Regions from separate parts of the Paenibacillus sp. FSL P4-0127 genome, predicted to be linked through region 3. Evidence: predicted binding sites of a transcription regulator. Region 3 holds the regulator's gene; each other region holds the start of a gene.
The links. The regulator Rex, encoded in region 3, represses fermentation and respiration genes when NADH is low (regulators of the CRP and FNR family bind a similar motif). The targets are predictions, from matches to a motif close to TTGTGAAATATTTCACAA.
Positions count from the first base shown of each region.

Region 1: NYE74_RS01290 (flavocytochrome c) is a predicted target of Rex. The motif match lies at 4,187-4,204, and genes of this name have one in related genera.
Region 2: nirB (nitrite reductase large subunit NirB) is a predicted target of Rex. The motif match lies at 4,158-4,175, and genes of this name have one in related genera.

Region 1 is NZ_JBBOWY010000001.1:332,194-338,151, forward strand. Features, by position in the region: gene NYE74_RS01275 (MerR family transcriptional regulator) at 1-7, opposite strand, end outside; gene NYE74_RS01280 (amidase domain-containing protein) at 695-1,573, shown strand; gene NYE74_RS01285 (YfjL-like protein) at 1,703-1,993, shown strand; gene NYE74_RS01290 (flavocytochrome c) at 2,176-4,164, opposite strand; gene NYE74_RS01295 (hypothetical protein) at 4,438-4,587, opposite strand; gene NYE74_RS01300 (transposase) at 4,711-4,929, shown strand; gene NYE74_RS01305 (hypothetical protein) at 5,084-5,767, opposite strand.
Region 2 is NZ_JBBOWY010000001.1:3,433,873-3,439,830, reverse strand. Features, by position in the region: gene NYE74_RS15415 (formate/nitrite transporter family protein) at 317-1,126, opposite strand; gene nirD (nitrite reductase small subunit NirD) at 1,214-1,561, opposite strand; gene nirB (nitrite reductase large subunit NirB) at 1,599-4,037, opposite strand; gene NYE74_RS15400 (hypothetical protein) at 4,264-4,989, opposite strand; gene ric (iron-sulfur cluster repair di-iron protein) at 5,145-5,843, opposite strand.
Region 3 is NZ_JBBOWY010000001.1:3,646,417-3,652,374, forward strand. Features, by position in the region: gene dinG (ATP-dependent DNA helicase DinG) at 1-2,509, shown strand, start outside; gene NYE74_RS16445 (redox-sensing transcriptional repressor Rex) at 2,522-3,178, shown strand; gene NYE74_RS16450 (amidohydrolase) at 3,168-4,466, shown strand; gene NYE74_RS16455 (cell wall elongation regulator TseB-like domain-containing protein) at 4,856-5,341, shown strand; gene NYE74_RS16460 (phosphotransferase) at 5,477-5,958, shown strand, end outside.

The sequences.
Region 1 (5,958 bases), 3.3 Mb from region 3:
ATAGCAAGGGGGCACCTCCTTCCTATTCAACTATGCACCTTCCCCTAAGGGGAAAGTCAATAATGATCGGGTTATTCAAGAGAGCAATCCATGTATTATTTATTTGCTATGATTGGACGTTTAAGAAACGTAAGATATCAAACGCAAAGATTGATATAGGGAGTCCGTCCAAAATGGTGATGACAAGTATAACGAAACGTTTACTCAAACACTTTATGATCTTCTTTAAGCAAGAGTCTCCATTTTTAGGCTAAAACTTTTTCTGTCTAGTACTTAGGCTGTGGTTGGTGTATTAACGGTACAATCGGAAAATACAAACAATACATTGTTATAGTTTTCACAAAAAGTCCATACTAATATACTGGGAAATATTGATATTAAATTCCAATAAGCGTAGAATTATAGTGTAAAATCATTTTTTTAGAAGGAGAGGATTAAAATGGCAAGGTGAAAAAAAAGTATTGTAACACTGCTTTGTTCAGTAGTCGTTCTATCTATCACCCCTGTCAATGCTGCCGAGAGTATAAGTATCCCTCTAGATGAACAGGTTTTACAGCAGGATTCAGCTAGTACTAAGGAAAAACTAGATTCTATTTTAGAAACTAGTGTAACACAGGCAGTTTATGCCGCTGAAAATAATCCATACATTGAGCAGTATCTAATTGAACAAGAAGCAGACCCAAATGAGAATTATTTGGGAAATCCGGAAGAAGAAGAGAAAATTGCATTAGAGGCTCTAAACATAATTTACAAAGAGGATATCAAAGTTGGGGAATTGCTTGCTAAATTGACAGAAAATGATGAAATGATAAAGAAGGCAACTTCATTAAACAGGGACCGAATAATTGAAGTTTTGCATATCATCGTTGATAACTTTTTCAAAGTGGATGAAAGTGAAAAAGATCTTCTCTTAGGATACATGGAAAGATATGCTGTAAATGTTGGAGATAAAGCATCAATAGAACTATATCATGAAAACAAGAAAAATTACGATTCTGCTAAAATATCTCCTTTTGCGAGCTATGACAGAGCTGCCGCCGGAGAATGGGCCTATAAAAATTACAATAAATACAGTACAGATTACCCCGCTTTTACTGGTGGATGGGGAAGTGATTGTACCAACTTTGTATCTCAAGCAATGCATGTTGGTGGAGGCTTACCCTTTAAAGGTGACTGGTATGTATACAAAAAAAATTCAAAATATTTGGTTCCAACGAGTGCTGAAGAGTTGGATTACAGCTGGGATTTAGCAGATCCAAGCCCATTTATTAGCGTACAAGCATTCTATGACTATTGGAGATCTAGATCAACAGTCTATGCCTTCTCCCATGATTACTATGTATCGAATCATGAAACTATTTATTATAAACATATTTACAAAGGTGATGTAGTAGTCTTCTCGAAAGGTGTTTCTGGCGTGTTAACAATGCCTACGCATATTATGATAGTTTCTGCGTATGATACGAACAATGAAGATTTTAAACTCGCAGGCCATTCTAATGAAAGACAGGCATATCCCCTCCTTGATGCAATAGAAGCATATGCACAAGTAGAGTTTTTCTGCATTGACTAATATTGTTTGAAAAATACTAACCGCGAGCATAATGTTTCGTGGTTAGTATTTTATTTGAATAATTTGGACTATAAGGGTAAAATATACAATAGTTGAAGGGGTGAGATATATAATTGCGTGAGGTGAAAAATGAAAATAAAAAAAGTATGGCTTATAGTGCTATTTATCATAATTTTGATTTTACTACTGTCTCAAAATAACTTTGTCAAAGAAAGTGTCGCAAAAGCTTCTTCATCAGTATATGTTAAGGTGAAATATCACAACCAAGATTTAAAATTCGAAAGAGTAGAGTATGATGCACATTTTGGAGAGTATTTTGTTACGTACAAAGAGAAAAACGGTCAATTAATTAGTTTTACCATGACGCCTCGATATTTTCCAATCTATGTACTACATGATCCTTTAGATCAACCGATGTAACCCTCTTACTTTACACACTATAGCTGAGTGGATTTAGGATAATCCTGATCTGCCCAGCTTTTTTCATGTCAGTGTCGGTAGCATGAAGCATTCCGGCAATAATCAAAGAAAAAGCAAAAACCCCTGCGTCCCTACCGCCTTGACGGCGGAGAGAGGCAGGAGCCTTTGCTGTTTAATATTGATTATTTACCGGCCGCGCTGGCTCCGGCAATCCGTCCAAACGTGAAAATGTCCGTGATGGCGTTGCCGCCAAGCCGGTTACCCGCATGAACTCCGCCCGCAACCTCACCGGCCGCGAACAAGCCGTCAATCGGCTTGCCTTCGGTATTCAACACCTGGGCCTTTTCGTTAATTTCCAGACCGCCCATCGTATGATGCACGGATGGGGTTCTTGGCGCAGCAAAGAAAGGCGGTGTTTCGAGTTTTGCGCCAAAATTTTTCTTGCCGAACTCAGGATCAAGCTGATTTTCGACGTAAGTGTTGTATTTCTTCATTTCCGCCACAAAGACATCGGCCGGTACGCCCATTTGCTCGGCCAGTTCCTCCAGGGTATCCGCCATGAATATATTTTTGTTCGCAATCAGATCCTGATAATTGTCGCCCCATACATTTTTCCCGTTCAGATCCGGATTGCCCAGTGAGGTCATATCGCTGATGATGTAGAAGGTCTGATCCGTCTGCTCCAGGGCAGCGGCGGCCAAAACGTCTCTTTCGGCGTACTCGTTCACATACCGCTTGCCTTCCTTGTTGACGAAAATTTGCGTTTCCGCGCTGCCCCATACGCCGCCGGACAAAGCGCCCGTTCCCGGTTGACCGCTCGGCATCAGTTGGATAAAGCCCATGCCCCACAGATTCGCCCCGACTTCCTTACCCATCACAATCCCGTCGCCGGTAGCATTCGTCGTGTTGGTTGTTTTGATGTTTGCATCCAGAGCAGGCCAATAGTTATTGTATTCAACGACCATTTCAGGGTTGGCTCCGAAACCGCCGGTGGCCATGACCACACCCTTGGAAGCCTTCAAGGTGACCGGAGTGCCGTCAGACTGCTCGGCGGTCACGCCCACAATTCTGCCATTCTCAACGATCAGCTTGGTGGCTTTCGTGTTCAGCATAATTTCTGCGCCAAGCTCTTTTGCGCTTTTTTCCATCGCGTTAATATACCCGGTTCCCAGCGGTTCGGTATTATGGTGGGTTCTGGGCCACAAGGCGCCAAGAACGGTACCGATCCCATCCTGGAACTTAGCTCCGTGGCTCTCCAGCCATTGGATCGTGCCGTAGCTGTTGGTCGCCAGCGTCTTGACCAGTTCAAACTTGCCGGAGATTTCTTTCCCGTCAAGATCGGTTCGCTTCCCGCCGATATAGGTGTGAATCATATGCAGTTCAGGCGAATCAAACAGCTTGGTGGTGTCCCCTTTGGCGAAGTATTCCTTGATCTGTCCCTTGAGCGTCTTGAGCGTATCGGCATAATCGCCGAATTCTTTTTCATCGTAGGTCAGAATCTCTTTCAACTCATTGCTCAGCGCTTTCGTCATGGCCACTTTCGGCTGTCTAGCCGGGTCATAGGAATTGAACTCGCCTCCCGAACGAATCGTGTTCCCGCCAAGCGCAGGCGATTTTTCGATCAAAATCACCTTTGCCCCGTTCTCAGCGGCCGATACCGCAGCGGCCAGACCCGCTCCGCCCCCGCCGACAACCACGACTTCGGTTTCCTTGGTAATCGCTTCTTTGGCGGCCGCCTTCAGCGGTTCTTTGCTCTTCAATGCGTCGATGTCGGCCCCGGCCTTGGCCAAAGCGGCCGCGATCGCGTCAATCAAGCCGTTGCTGGATACGGATGCCCCCGATACGATATCGACCTTCAGGCTCTGTCCCTCGACCACCTTCTGGGGAATGGTCTCAAATACGGCATCACTTACCCCCTCCGTGTCCTTCTGCTCCAGCACCTTCACCGACTGAATGGTGTTGGCATCAACCGTCACCTCCACTTTAATAACGCTATGTAGGCCTTGCGCTTCCCCCGTATATGTCCCCGGCGTGTAAAGTCCTTGGGTATCCGCCGCATCAGACGTCGCTTCCTTATTACTGCTGCTGCATCCGATCACTCCCATGATCAAAATAAATACCAGTGCCGCCAAAAATCCCGTTCTTACATACCTGCAACTTGGATGTCTCATGTTATCTGCTCCTCTTCTGCATTTGTGCAAATTTTCACAATATAAGTGAAAAAAATTCGCGAAAATTGCCGAAACAAATTCGCTTACATTTAATATTATGCGCTTTCATTTCCGTGTAGCTCCATGTTATTTCTCACATAGGGAGGGTTAAGGGACCGCCCCGATTGCCCCTTGCCCCCATTCCACCGCTAACGGGCAAACCGGGTAAAGCCAAAGCTCCCCAACGAAACAGCCGCCGGCTCTCCAGTCCGTGCGGCTGTTTCTTGTATCTTCTTATTTCACTTCACTCAAGTGCTCTTCCAAACGATCCCACGTTTCGGTGATGCCCTGCAGCATCCCCAGGAAGGACTCTCGTTTACTGAAATCGACGATCCACTCGGTCGTGTTCGTCAAACCATCAGCGGTTATTGGCAGAACGATCAAAAGCTCGGTCTTTCTTTTTGAAGATGAATAGATGATTCGTTCCTATCAGGCACTACAATACAACTGGTTTCCGCGTGGCAAACAAGCAAAGTGCCGACGTACGGTAAACATGCTCGTCTGCAGGTGGTCTTTTTACCGCCTTACAGCCCAAACCTCGATCCGGTCGAAGGGCTATGGTTATGTCTCAAAGCCGATGTAGTTAACAACTTCTTTTTTGAAAAGTTCTATAAAATTAAACTTCATGTGTCTCAATTTATGAAGCGAATCAATAAGAATCCAATGGAAACGATCGATCGTCTACTTGTCAGGTTTTTGATCTTAGTTGCGGTTTATATAGTCTAAAAATATCTAAGTGTCCCATACAACAAAACAACCATTTTACCTCTGTCTCCAAAAATAAAAGTCGAGCAACGGTATTAGCGCTGCTCGCTGAGGGTTACAAAAAAATATGAGATCTAAGATGAAGACATGATTCAAAGAAAGGCTAGATATTCTACTAAATGCAACCTGGAATTCCTGCTTGTATAGTATTCCATTCCTTTGTTGTTCTAACTGTTGTTGTCGTTACCTTAATAAGTCCCATGTTTCCAATTGATATCCACGAATCTACTTCAACCTTAGCTTTCAATTCAACTTTTTCGCCGTCACTAGTAACTTTAGCTCCAACATCTTTACTAGCTATTGTGAAAGTTGTTAATGGATTTTGATCGTTATCTATTACTTCAACGGTCGCATTATTTACAGAAGTAAATTTATTCCATGAGTAATTTGCAGCTACTTCATAAGATAATTCAAACGATCCACCAAGATTAGTTGTATAATATAACATTTTTAATCCAGAACAAAAATCAGACGGAGCTATTTCATTAAGGTTTTCTGTTGGTGTAACTTCAAGGTTTTCTGTTGATGTAACTTCTTTGGGAGCTTGTTTTAATTGATTAAGGGCTTGTTGCAATTCCCCGACAGTAACAGTAACGGAATCATCTGAAAAAGCATCAGCTTTTTCTAGATTTCTAGGATCTAATCCTAGATATTCAATAACTTGGTTTACATTCTCTTCAGTTACAATTGTGTCCGGTGATAGTGCTCCGCTTGCGCTCGCCGGTGCACCAACCGGTAAAATTAGAGCGATAGATAGACATAGAGCGGCACATAAACTAGTAACTTTTTTTCTTACCATTCTATTACCTCCTTTTTTTACCACATTACCACACTATATACATATTTTCCAGTATATTTTTAGTTTTTTATTGTGAAAAAATTGTGATAGACGTTTGGATTGCAGCGGATTAACAATGTAATGACTATACTCCTCTCGCTTCAAATACGTCACCAAGCCACGATGATAATACTCCGTCGCCTCCAACACGA
Region 2 (5,958 bases), 210 kb from region 3:
CTTTCTTTGCGGAACTGCCCCGAAATGACCGGGACGGTTTTAAACCTATACGTTGGACGCGCGGGAGGGAATGGGTATGCCCCCATACCCATTCCCTCTTCAGTTCTATTTCGAGCCCCTACCCCTTTCCGGGGTATTTCCCAGCCCCAGCAACGGACCCATACGACTCTAGTTCGCTCTAAAGCAGCTCACCCGAGCCGCTTCGAGGGAAATTTCGTCATATGGGTCCGTTAGTCTTAGCGGCCTCTGTCCCGCCGGAAATTTGCTAAATATTTTGATAAATATAATGAAAAAAACGGCTCATCCCGAGCCGTTTTTATGCTGCCTTTCCATCTTCCGCTTGTTTCGCCTTTTTGCGCACCGGGGATATGAACCAATACGCCATGCCCACAAATACCCCGCCGCCGATAATATTGCCCAGCGTCACCGGAATCATATTGTGAAACCAGCCCGCGAGCGTAATCGTGTCGGGGTGGTTCGGCAAAAGCAGCGACAAACTGAGCAGCGTCATATTGGCCACGCTGTGCTCGTAGCCGCTGGCGATAAAGGCGTACAAACACCACCAAATCAGCACCAGCTTGGCGATATCTTCCTTGGAGCGGTTCGCCATCCATAAAGCGAGGCAAACGAGCCAGTTACACAAAATGCCGCGAAAAAACAGTTCAGTGACCGGAGCGCCCATCTTCTTCGCGGCAGAGGCAAAAATAAGATGCTCCGGCGCCGCCGTTTTGAACAGCCCGCTGCCGACGATCAGCAAACAAAGCACAACCGCCCCCGCCAGGTTGCCGAGAAACACGATCGTCCAGTTTTTCGCCGTATCGCCTACCGTTGTTCGCCTCGCCAGCGTGCTCGCCGTAAAAAACATATTGTTCCCGGTAAACAGCTCCGAACCGGCAAAAACGACCAGCGTCAGGGCGAGCCCAAAGGACATCCCCATCAGCATCGTCTGGTACGGCGATTTCGCCGCCGCCAGCGGCGCGCCGATGCTGAAAATGAGAATGATGCCGAGCCCTACATAAGCGCCGGCAAGCATGGCCGAAACGATATACCTCGGAAGGCTTTCGTTCATTTTTTCTTTTTTCTTGACTGCTGTTTCTACGATGGTTTCCACATTTGGCGTATACATCGCCGCTTCCTCCCTCTGTCGATCCCCCGATTTAAAAAATAAGCGCGGCGTCCCTCCCTTTGCACACCGCGCTTATTTCGCTCTAACCTATACCTCCTGCAAGGCGCTGGCGGCGATCCACACCTGTCCGTCCTCCACCTTGACCGGGAACATCGGCACCTGCCCGCTGTCCGGGGCCTGGACAAGGCCTGTCGTCAGATCGATTTTCCAATCGTACAGCGGATCGTAAAGGTAATGCCCGGACACGATGCCTTCGGCCAGCGGCCCTCCTTTCGGATGCGGGTTTTGATTCAGGGCGGCGAAAATGCGCCCGTCGGATAGGCGGAACACCGCCAGTTCGCGGCCTCCCGCTTCCACCACGCGCCCGATCTGGGGCAGAAACTGCTCCACATGCCCAACCGGGAAAAATGCCTCTTTACTCATGTCCTTGTTCATGCTCCTCTTCCCCTTTCCTGTCATCCGTCTAACGGCTTTAGTTCGCCTGTTTACTCATTTCCAGGCTGTGGAACAGCTTGCCGCGGGTTTCTTCGTCGTTCAGCATCTTCTTCCACGGATCCGTGACCTGCTTCAAGGCGAACTCAATACGCTCCACCAGCGCTTTGCGGTTTTCCGCGTCTTCCACTACCGCCGCGCGGATATTGTCCAGCCCTATCCGTTCAACCCACTCCGACGTTCTTTCCAGATAATTGCCGGTCTCGCGGTAATACTGCATGATGGCTGCGCACAGCTCGATCAGTTCCTCGTCGGTCTTCACCTTGCACAGCGAATCCGCAAGCCGGGCCTTGATCCCCCCGTTGCCGCCGATAAAGATCTCCCATCCGCCGTCGTTGCCGACGATCCCGATATCTTTCGTGCACGATTCGGCGCAGTTGCGCGGGCAGCCGTTTACCGCCATCTTGAATTTGGCCGGAAAGTCGAGCCGTTCGAATTTCCGTTCAAGCAGCGCGCCCATGCCCATCGAATCCTGGGTGCCGAACCGGCAGAACTGCGAACCGACGCAGGTTTTCACCGTGCGGAGCGATTTGGCGTAGGCGTACCCCGACGGCATGTCGAGCTCGGCCCACACTTTCGGCAGATCTTCTTTTTTCACGCCGATCAAGTCCAGCCGCTGGCCGCCGGTGACCTTAACGACTTTCACATCGTATTTCAGCGATACGTCGGCGATTTTCTTCAGATCCTCCGGCGTCGTCACACCGCCGTACATCCGCGGAACAACCGTATAGGTTCCGTCCTTTTGGATGTTGGCGCTCATCCGCTCGTTGACGAAGCGCGATTCTTTTTCGTCCTCGTGCGTTTCCGGGTACAGCATGCCGAGATAATAGTTGATGGCCGGGCGGCATTTCGAGCAGCCTTCAGGCTGGCTCCAGCCAAGCACGTTCATCACTTCTTTGGTCGTCTGCAGCCCTTTCGCCTTGATCTCCGCCACAATTTCATCGCGGCTCAGCGTCGTGCAACCGCAGATGCCCTGTTTCGCCGCCGACTGAAACCCGTCTCCCAGCACGTATTGCAAAATTTGCTCAACCACCGGCTTGCAGCCTCCGCAGGAGCGGGTTGCCCCGGTGCAGGCTTTGATCTCGTCGACGGTCGTCAAACCCTGATTGGCAATCGCGTCGACGATCGTGCCTTTGGTTACCCCATTGCAGCCGCAGACGATTTCGTCGTCCGCCATCGTTTCCACCGAAGCTTTCTTGGCTCCGCCGCCGCCGCAGCAGCCCGTGCCCATCAGCGCGGCGTACAGTTCGTCCGTCATCTCCGCCTTCTGCTTGATCAGCTTCTGCAGCTCGGCCGAATCGTTAATATCGCCAAACAGCACCGCGCCGACAAAAACGTTGTCCTTCAGCAGAATTTTTTTGTAGGTCCGCTTCCAGTCGTCTTTGCTGCAAATCACCGTATGTTCCGGACCATCGATAAATTCGCCGGTCGAAAAAACGTCAACCCCGGAAATCTTCAGCTTGGTCGAAACGACCGAACCGGCGTAAGGCGCGGTTTCCACGCCGCTGATATGCTTCGCCAGTACCATGCCCTGCTCAAACAGCGGAGCGACCAGTCCGTAGCAGACGCCACGGTGCTCCGTACATTCGCCGACGGAATAAACGCCCTCCAGCGATGTCTGCAAATAGTCGTTGACGACGATCCCGCGGTTCACTTCGATGCCGCTCGCTTTGGCCACCGCAACGTTCGGCTTGATGCCGACCGCCATGACGACGAACTCCGCTTCCAGTTCCGTGCCGTCGGCGAACCGCAGCCCGCTTACCCGCGAACCGCCAAGCAGTTCGGTCGTCTGCGCGCCCATTTTAAATTTGATGCCCTGGCGCTCCAGTTCCGCTTTTAGCATCCCCGCCGCCTGATGATCCAGCTGACGCTCCATTAAATCTTCCATTAAATGCACGACCGTCACGTCCATGCCGAGCTGAACGAGCCCTTTGGCCGCCTCCAGTCCGAGCAGGCCTCCGCCGATGACCGCCGCTTTGCGGCAAGTCTTGGCCGCCTGGATCATTTGCTCGCAGTCCGAAATGTCGCGGAAGCCGACCACGCCTTCCTTATCGCTGCCGGGAATCGGCAGGATAAACGAAGTCGACCCGGTAGCGATCAGCACCTTATCGTAAGGCACGCGCTGGCCGTCCTCCGTGACAACCTCCTTCGTATCCTTGTCGATCCGGGCCACCGCCGTTCCGGTATGCAGCGTAATCCCGTTATCGCGATACCAGTTCAAATCGTTCAGAATAATATCGTCTATCGTTTTGCTGCCTTCAAGCACATAGGAAAGCATGATCCGGTTATAGTTGGGATGCGGCTCGCTGCCAAACACCGTTATTTCGAATTTGGAAGTTAGTTTCAATATTTGTTCAACGGTACTGATGCCCGCCATTCCGTTACCGATCACGACCAGTTTCTCTTTTGCTGTAGCCATCTTCATCCAAGCCCCTTTCAGAATAAGACTGTTCCGAATTGTTAGTTGATTACCTGCAATCCCTTATGCCGAAAGTATACATTTAAAATTATGAATAGTTTGTGATTTCATTCACATTAATTGTGAAAGTTATCACATTTAATTGTCACATTTTTTTTTGCATACCTATTGAAAAATCCGCAGCCTCTTATCTAAGAGAACTGCGGATTTGCTTTTTCTCCGAAACTTATTTTCGCACCAAAGCGATTTCCACATTGTCCTGGGGTTTTAACCTCATGTCAAGGCCGGTGTCCAGCAATTTCTTATGATTGACCTTCAGCACCCATGCTTCCGTCTCCTCCGGACGATAACCATTGACGGAAACGATATGTTGCCCGGTTTTGTTCAGCTCCACGATCCCGCTGCGCTTGAGCAAATCCCTCACGGTCGTGTTTTCATTGTATTGATGGACAAAATAGCTTTTAAGCTGCGGATTTTGACTGCCCCCGTTCACGGTCAGCAGCAGCGATGCTCCATTTTGCCCCGCCGTTGCGCTGCCCGCGGTTTTAACGTAAACGAGTATGTTGTCCCCCGCCTTGAGCTGTTTGTCCCAATCGCGGGACGGCAGCTCCTTGTCATTTAGGCGGATCCCCCACTCCAGCGTCGAATCAAGCGAAACTTCACCCACGGATTGAATTTTGCCCCTATCCTCCGTCAGTTTTACGATACCGCTGCTTTCAAGCGCCTGAAGAACGGTAATCCCTTCCGTATAATCAAAATGCAAACTGCGCGTCACATCGGGGATAAACGTCCCCCCGTCAATCGTTAAAGTAATGTCATCGGCATGCCCATCCTCGCTTTGCAGCTCCTCCGAAGGGTCCGGTTTGTCGATCGTCCCGCCATCGGCGCAGGCTGCCGTGAAGAACGCGGCCAAAACCAACAGTCCTGCCAGCCATTTCAATCTCCAGCGCATCGCCGCCCCGCCTTTCCTTTAATCATTTTCCCTGATTCAATCCAGGAATATTCCATATCTTAAGCATACCGGACCGGCAGAAAGTTCTCAAATTTCGGGGCAGGCGCAAAGAACCCTTCCCTAAGCAGGGAAGGGCGAGGCCTGAATACTTCAAGTTATATTGTATATCGCGGAAATAATATATTGTTCTCCAGGTGCACATGCGTAAAAGTCATGGCTTCCAGCTCTTCTAGACGCGAATAGGTCAAACGGTACGTCGTGCACGCATGGCCAGGCGGCTGAAAATCGTCGGTCAACTCCCGCAGTTGTTTGAGAATGTCGCCCGCCGCGTCGTGTTCGGATTCCAACTCCGCGATGGCGGACTGCAATTTTTCCAGCACTTCCGGGTCCCGGCTCTTCTCCCAAAGGATTATCTTAGGAAACTCCTCTGCCTCTTCCTTGTCGGTATGCTCCAGCAGCTCGCGCCGAAGCTCACCGAACAACCGCTCGACCTCGCGCAAATGCGTATCCGCATCCCCATGGACCCGGGACACCTTGGTCACGTTTTTTTGAATTTCCGGCAGTTCCTCGCGCAAATAGCGATGGTGCGTGTTTACGATATGCCCGATCAAATCGGCCGATTCCGCCTTTGTCCAATCCTGTTCTTCCTCTGCCCGGGGATGTTCGGCCGCCAAGCGGTTTAAGTCCGTGAGCAGCGTTTCAACCGGAATCCCCCGCTCTGCCGCCGCTTCCCCCAACGGACGCGCGCCGCCGCAGCAAAAATCGATTTTCCGCCCGCGGAAATAATCCGCCGATTTTGGAAAACGAAGCACGATATCACGAACCATGTCTTGTTCCTTAAATAATGCTTGTATGTGATTCATCCGGAAAGACCTCCTGAGCTAATGTCGTAAGCTTACGTTTTTAACTTAACGCATAGAAGCGCCTCTCCTTGTGATTTTAATCACTTTTGTTTTTCTTGCTTCCGCT
Region 3 (5,958 bases):
GCTGACCTCCTATCAGCTGGGGCTTGTGGCCGCCGAATTCGAGGTGCAGCACGAGCGTCCGCACCAGGCGGACAGCGACGCCTTGGCGACGGCGCTGATTTTTCTGAAATGCCTGGAGGAATGCGAGCGGCTGCCGCTGTTGACCCTGCAGCGCCTGGCGGATTTGTTTGCGGGCGAGGACAGCGACCTCGGCTGGTTTTTCGATGCCATGGTCCAGGAGAAGGAACGCGAAACGGAGCAAAGCGATGACGGTTACATCTTTTATCGCCAGTTCGCGCTGCAGGCCGAGGATTGGATGGATATCGAATCTCCGCGGGGCGCTATGGCGGACAATCCGCTGGAGGGTGTGTCCTTTGAGCAGTTCATGGAGCAGGTGAGGGAGCGGCTGCGCGAAAGGCTGCCCCAATACGAGGAGCGCGATGCTCAGAACAAGATGCTGGAGGAAGTGAGCCGGGCTTTTAACGATGACAAGCATCTGCTGATCGAAGCGGGGACCGGAACGGGGAAATCGCTTGGTTACTTGCTGCCCGCGATCTACCATAGCGTCAAACGGGAAGAAAAAGTAATGGTCAGCACGCATACCATCAACCTGCAGGAGCAGCTTCGGGAAAGAGACGTTCCGCTGCTCGCCGAGGTGGTGCCGTTTCCTTTCCTGGCTGCCGTATTTAAAGGCAGGCAGCATTATTTGTGCTTGCGCAAATTTGAACATAAAATAAATAGAAGAGACTTTGCCACGCCGAAAGAAGAGGTGATGACGGCGGCGCAAATGGTAGTGTGGCTGACGCAAACGGTCAACGGCGACGATGAAGAGCTCAATTTGGGCAATCGCGGCGGCGATTTCTGGGAAACGGTGGCCAGCGAGTCGGACTCCTGTCTCGGGCGGTCCTGTCCATGGTTCCGCAAATGCTTCTACCATCGGGCCAAACATGAAGCCGGGGTCGCCGATGTGGTCATTACGAACCACTCCAAGCTGTTTACCGATATCCAGGCCGGGCATCAGCTGCTGCCGGGATACGAGCGTCTGGTCATCGACGAGGCCCATCATTTGGAGGATGTGGCGGGGAAACACCTGGGCATTCATATGAAGTATTTTACTGTCATTCATACGCTCACCCGGCTGTTTAAAGACAGCAAGACCGGCCAGCTGCCAAATCTCCGCATCGCTTTGCAGGCGGCAGGGGGCGAAAAAACGGGCGAATGGTGCCAGGTCATCGACGAAATGTACCCGACGCTGATCGATGTGAAGGAAAGCTGGGACAAGCTCAGCGAGCTGCTGTTTGCCCTGATGCCGGAACGGAGCGACGCCGCGCCCGGCGATCCGGGCCAATTCGTTTACCGCCTGCTTCCGCTAAAGAAACCGAAAGAATGGGATAAGCTGCTGGCGCTGGAGAACCAGATCTATGTCTCGCTAGGGGACGTGCTCCGCAAAGGCGACCGGATGCTGGCGCAAATCCGGGAAGAGCAGGAGGATTACGGTTCCGAAAGCCTCCTGACCGACATCAACGGGTTATTCAAGGATTTGGCCAACGAGCGGGAGGCCCTGCGTTTCTTCATGAAGCTGGAGAACGAGGAGACGGTGTACTGGATGGAAGCGAACGGGAATTTCCGCAGCCGCTCCCTGCAGATGTATGCCGTTCCGATCGACGTTAGCGCGCAATTGAAGGAATACTTTTTCGACAGAAAAAAAAGCGTGGTGATGACCTCGGCGACGCTGTCGGTCGACAAGTCGTTCCAGTATATGATCGAACAGCTGGGACTGACGGAAGCGGCCGGGGAAGGACGGCTGAACACGGCGATGCTGCCGTCGCCGTTTGATTACCGCAGCCAGGCGCTGCTCGTCATCCCGCGCGATTTTCCGAGCGTAAAGGGGAGCGTGGGCGACGACCATTTCGTCAGCACGCTGGTGCGTTCGCTCGCCGATACCGCGGTTGCGACGCAAGGCCGCATGCTGGTGCTGTTCACATCCTACCGGATGCTGCGGCAGGTTTACGAGCCGTTGAAGGAGCTATTGTCGGCGCAAGGAATCACGGTCATCGGCCAGGGGATGGACAGCGGCAGCCGCAGCAAGCTGACCCGGCGCTTTCAGGGCCAGGCGGCGTCCGTGCTGCTGGGGACGAGCAGCTTCTGGGAAGGCGTGGACATTCCGGGCGAAGCGTTGACGAGCCTGGCGATCGTCCGCCTGCCCTTCCAGCCCCCCAACCATCCGCTGGTGGAAGCGAAAAGCGAACGGCTGCAGAAGGAGAAGAAAAATCCTTTCATGAAACTGTCCGTGCCCCAGGCGGTCATCCGCTTCAAGCAGGGATTCGGCAGGCTCGTCCGCTCCTCGCTGGACCGGGGGATCGTGGTTGTTTACGATACCCGCATCTTGGAGTCTTACTACGGGAAATACTTTTTATATTCACTGCCCGGGCCGAAGATGGAGCATATGCCGCTCACTCAGATGGTTCCGCGCATATCGGAATGGTTAAATCCGGGAGACGAAAACGTCTCTAAGTCCGCGTCAGAATAGGGGGATAAACGTATGAAATCCGAAAAAATTTCCGATGCCGTCGTCCGCCGGCTGCCGGTGTATTTGCGGTTCCTCAACGAGCTGAGCCGGCGCGAAGTGCCTACGGTGTCCTCGCAGGAGCTCGGCCAGAAGCTGGACCTCAACCCGGCCCAGATCCGCAAGGATCTGGCCTACTTCGGCGATTTCGGGCGAAAGGGCATCGGCTACGATGTCGCGTATTTGATCGAGAAAATCCAGCAAATCCTCAACCTGGACCAGCAGATCAACGTTGCGCTGGTCGGCGCCGGTAATTTGGGGCAGGCGCTTTCGAATTACAACGCTTATTTGAAAGACAACATGAAAATCGTGGCGGTGTTTGACGCCTCTCCGGCCAAGATCGGCACGCAAATCAACAACATCACGATCCAGCCGATCGAAGAGCTGACGGAAACGGTGCGGGAGAAAAATGTCCGGATCGGGATCATTACCGTCCCGGATTACGAAGCGCAGCGCGTGGCGGATCAATTGGTGGCGGCGGGAATCGGGGCCATTCTGAACTTCGCTCCGACGATTTTGAAGGTGCCGCCGGAAGTCCGCATCCATGCCGCCGATTTCACGACCGATTTGCTCAGTCTGGCTTATTATTTGAATGATGGAAACGGAAAGGAACAACCTGCCCATGAGTCGTAAATGGTTAATCAAGAACGGAACCTTTGTCGTGTTCGAACAAGATCGTTCCATTGTACAGGGCTATATGCTCGTTGAGGGCGATACGATTTCCTATATCGGCGAGCAGCTTCCTGAAGGGGCGGAAGACGCGGAAACCTTCGACGGAAAAGGGCTGCTGTTCATGCCGGGGCTGATCAACACGCACGGCCACGCGGCGATGTCGCTGCTGCGCGGATACGGCGACGACATGGTGCTGCAGACCTGGCTTCAGGAAAAAATGTGGCCGATGGAAGCCAAGTTCACCGCCGGCGATGTGTACGCTGGGACGGCGTTGTCCGTGCTGGAGATGCTGAAAGGCGGAACGACCACGTTCCTGGACATGTACGACCATATGGATGAAGTGGCCAAAGTGGTTCAGCAGTCGGGCATCCGCGCCGTGCTGATGCGCGGCGTCATCGGGTTGTGCCCGCCGGACGTGCAGCAGCAGAAGCTGAACGAAGCGATCGCGTTTGCGAAAAATTGGCACGGTCAGGCGGACGGCCGAATCACGGCGATGATTTCGCCGCACGGGCCGTACACCTGTCCGCCGGAATTTTTCGAGAAATTCGTGCAAGCGGCTAATGATCTGGATCTGCCGATGCATACGCATATGTCGGAGACGCGGGCGGAAGTGGAGCAAAACGTGAACGATTACGGGGTCAGACCCGTTCAGCATTTGCTGAACCTCGGGATGTTCTCCCGTCCGTCGCTGCTTGCTCACGCCGTGCATTTGACCGATGAGGAGATCGATATTTTGGCGGCCCATAACGTGGCGGTGTCGCACAATCCCGGCAGCAACCTGAAGCTGGCCAGCGGCGTGGCGCGGGTGCCGGCACTGCTTGGCAAAGGCGTGGTCGTTTCGCTTGGAACGGACGGCGCCGCCAGCAACAACAACCTCGATATGCTCGAGGAGGTCCGCCTCGCCGCGTTGATCCACAAAGGCGTTTCCGGCGATCCTACCGCCGTTCCGGCGCTGGAAGCCCTCAAAATGGGCACGGAATACGGGGCGAAGTCGGTGTTCTTGGCGAATACGGGGAAACTCGCGGCCGGCATGAAGGCGGATTTTATCGCGCTGAATACGGAACAGGCCCATTTCCTGCCGAAGACGGATTACGTTTCCCATGTCGTCTATTCGGCCGGCTCCAAAGATGTAGAGCATGTGTGGGTTAACGGCGAGCAGTTGGTCAAACACGGGGCTTGCCTCACCCTCGACGAGGAGCGTATCCGGCGCGAGGCGCAAGAGGCCTTCGAAGGGCTGCTGGCCCGGTAGGCGCTTGGAGGCTTGGCACTGGTTGCTTGCTGCTTTTTGAATGGCGCGTGCAGCTGCGGCCGTGGACGTGGACGTGTCATGTTCGTGGCTGCACCTGTGGCTGTGCCTGTAATTACGGCGATTTAGCGGTAAAAAAGGGCGTTATTTTCGGATTTGAAGAGGTTTCCGCTGCAATAAGGGACTTTTTTGTCGCTATTTCCCGGCATAGGCCGTGATATTGACGATATCGCCGTCCTCGGGGAAAATAAGAACTAACATAGCCGTTATTTTAACGATGCGGAGGAAAAACGGCGGAATAACGACCGGAATTAACGTTATTTTTCTGCGACTGTGCGAATGTGCGCGAATGTGGGTTTAGACGACTGGCTACAGGGGAAAGGAAGAGAAGGTTGAGAAAGAGAACCAAGTGGCTCCTGCTTTCGCTGCTGATTTTAGTGATCGTGCTTTTTGCCCTTCACCGTTTTTATATCTACGTTCTTCAGGATACCTGGGCAAGCGAAAATGCAGTGATTGAGCAGGCGAAACAGGAGACGGACCTGGTCCAGGGCGATAAAGTGTGGAAATCGGTGTGGGACGATGTGTGCTGGGTGGTCCAGGGCAAAGACGGGTCAGGCCGGGAGATGATGGTATGGCTCCGGGAAGGTCATGAACCCGTGGTGCGGCTGCTCTCGGAAGGTGTGTCGGAGACCCGGGTGCGGACGATCATTAACGAAAGCCTGCCCGGGATTACTATCGTCAGGCTGGTGCCCGGCATCTACAATGAACGGCTGGTATGGCAGCTGTTTTATAAACAAAAGGATCACCACTACTACCGTTTTTACGATTTCGGCACCGGTGAGGCGTTGAACGATGTATTTACGCTTCCGAACCGCTGATCCGCCATGAAGTGAACCGAATAGGAGATTTGAAGCATACGGTTTCTATGTTCAGCAACTTGGACGTGGAGGCCGTTTTTTGTAATATGAAAACATACGTTCGATTGAATTTTAATATTTTCATATTAGGAGGGCATGCGCTTGGTGAATTCCGATCAACCGCCGTGCGAGCAAAGGATTTATAACGATGTAATGAAATCGTTCCAGGATTATTTTGGATTGCGTATCCTGCAAGCAACCCCAATCAAACGCGGCTGGCTTAATTTAAAGTGGAAAGTTGAAACGGATTCCGGAGAATACGTGCTAAAACAATACAATAAGGAGAGGTACCGGCTGTACAATCCAAGCCAGCTTTCGACGGCGCTTTCCGAACAAATCAGATTATTCCGCCAAGGTATCGCCTGTCCTCAGCTTTTTACATACCAAGACCAAATCATGCTGGAGTCCGAGTGTGGGGAGAAGTTCGTGGCCATGCAATATTGCAAAGGCAAATTGATCTCTCCCGGGGAAGCCAACGCCTCCCAAATTCATGATTTGGGGAGAATGACGGGGAAAATGCACCTGCTGCTAAACGACGGGACGCTTGGAAGGGGACAGGCCCCGCAATTTATCCCGCC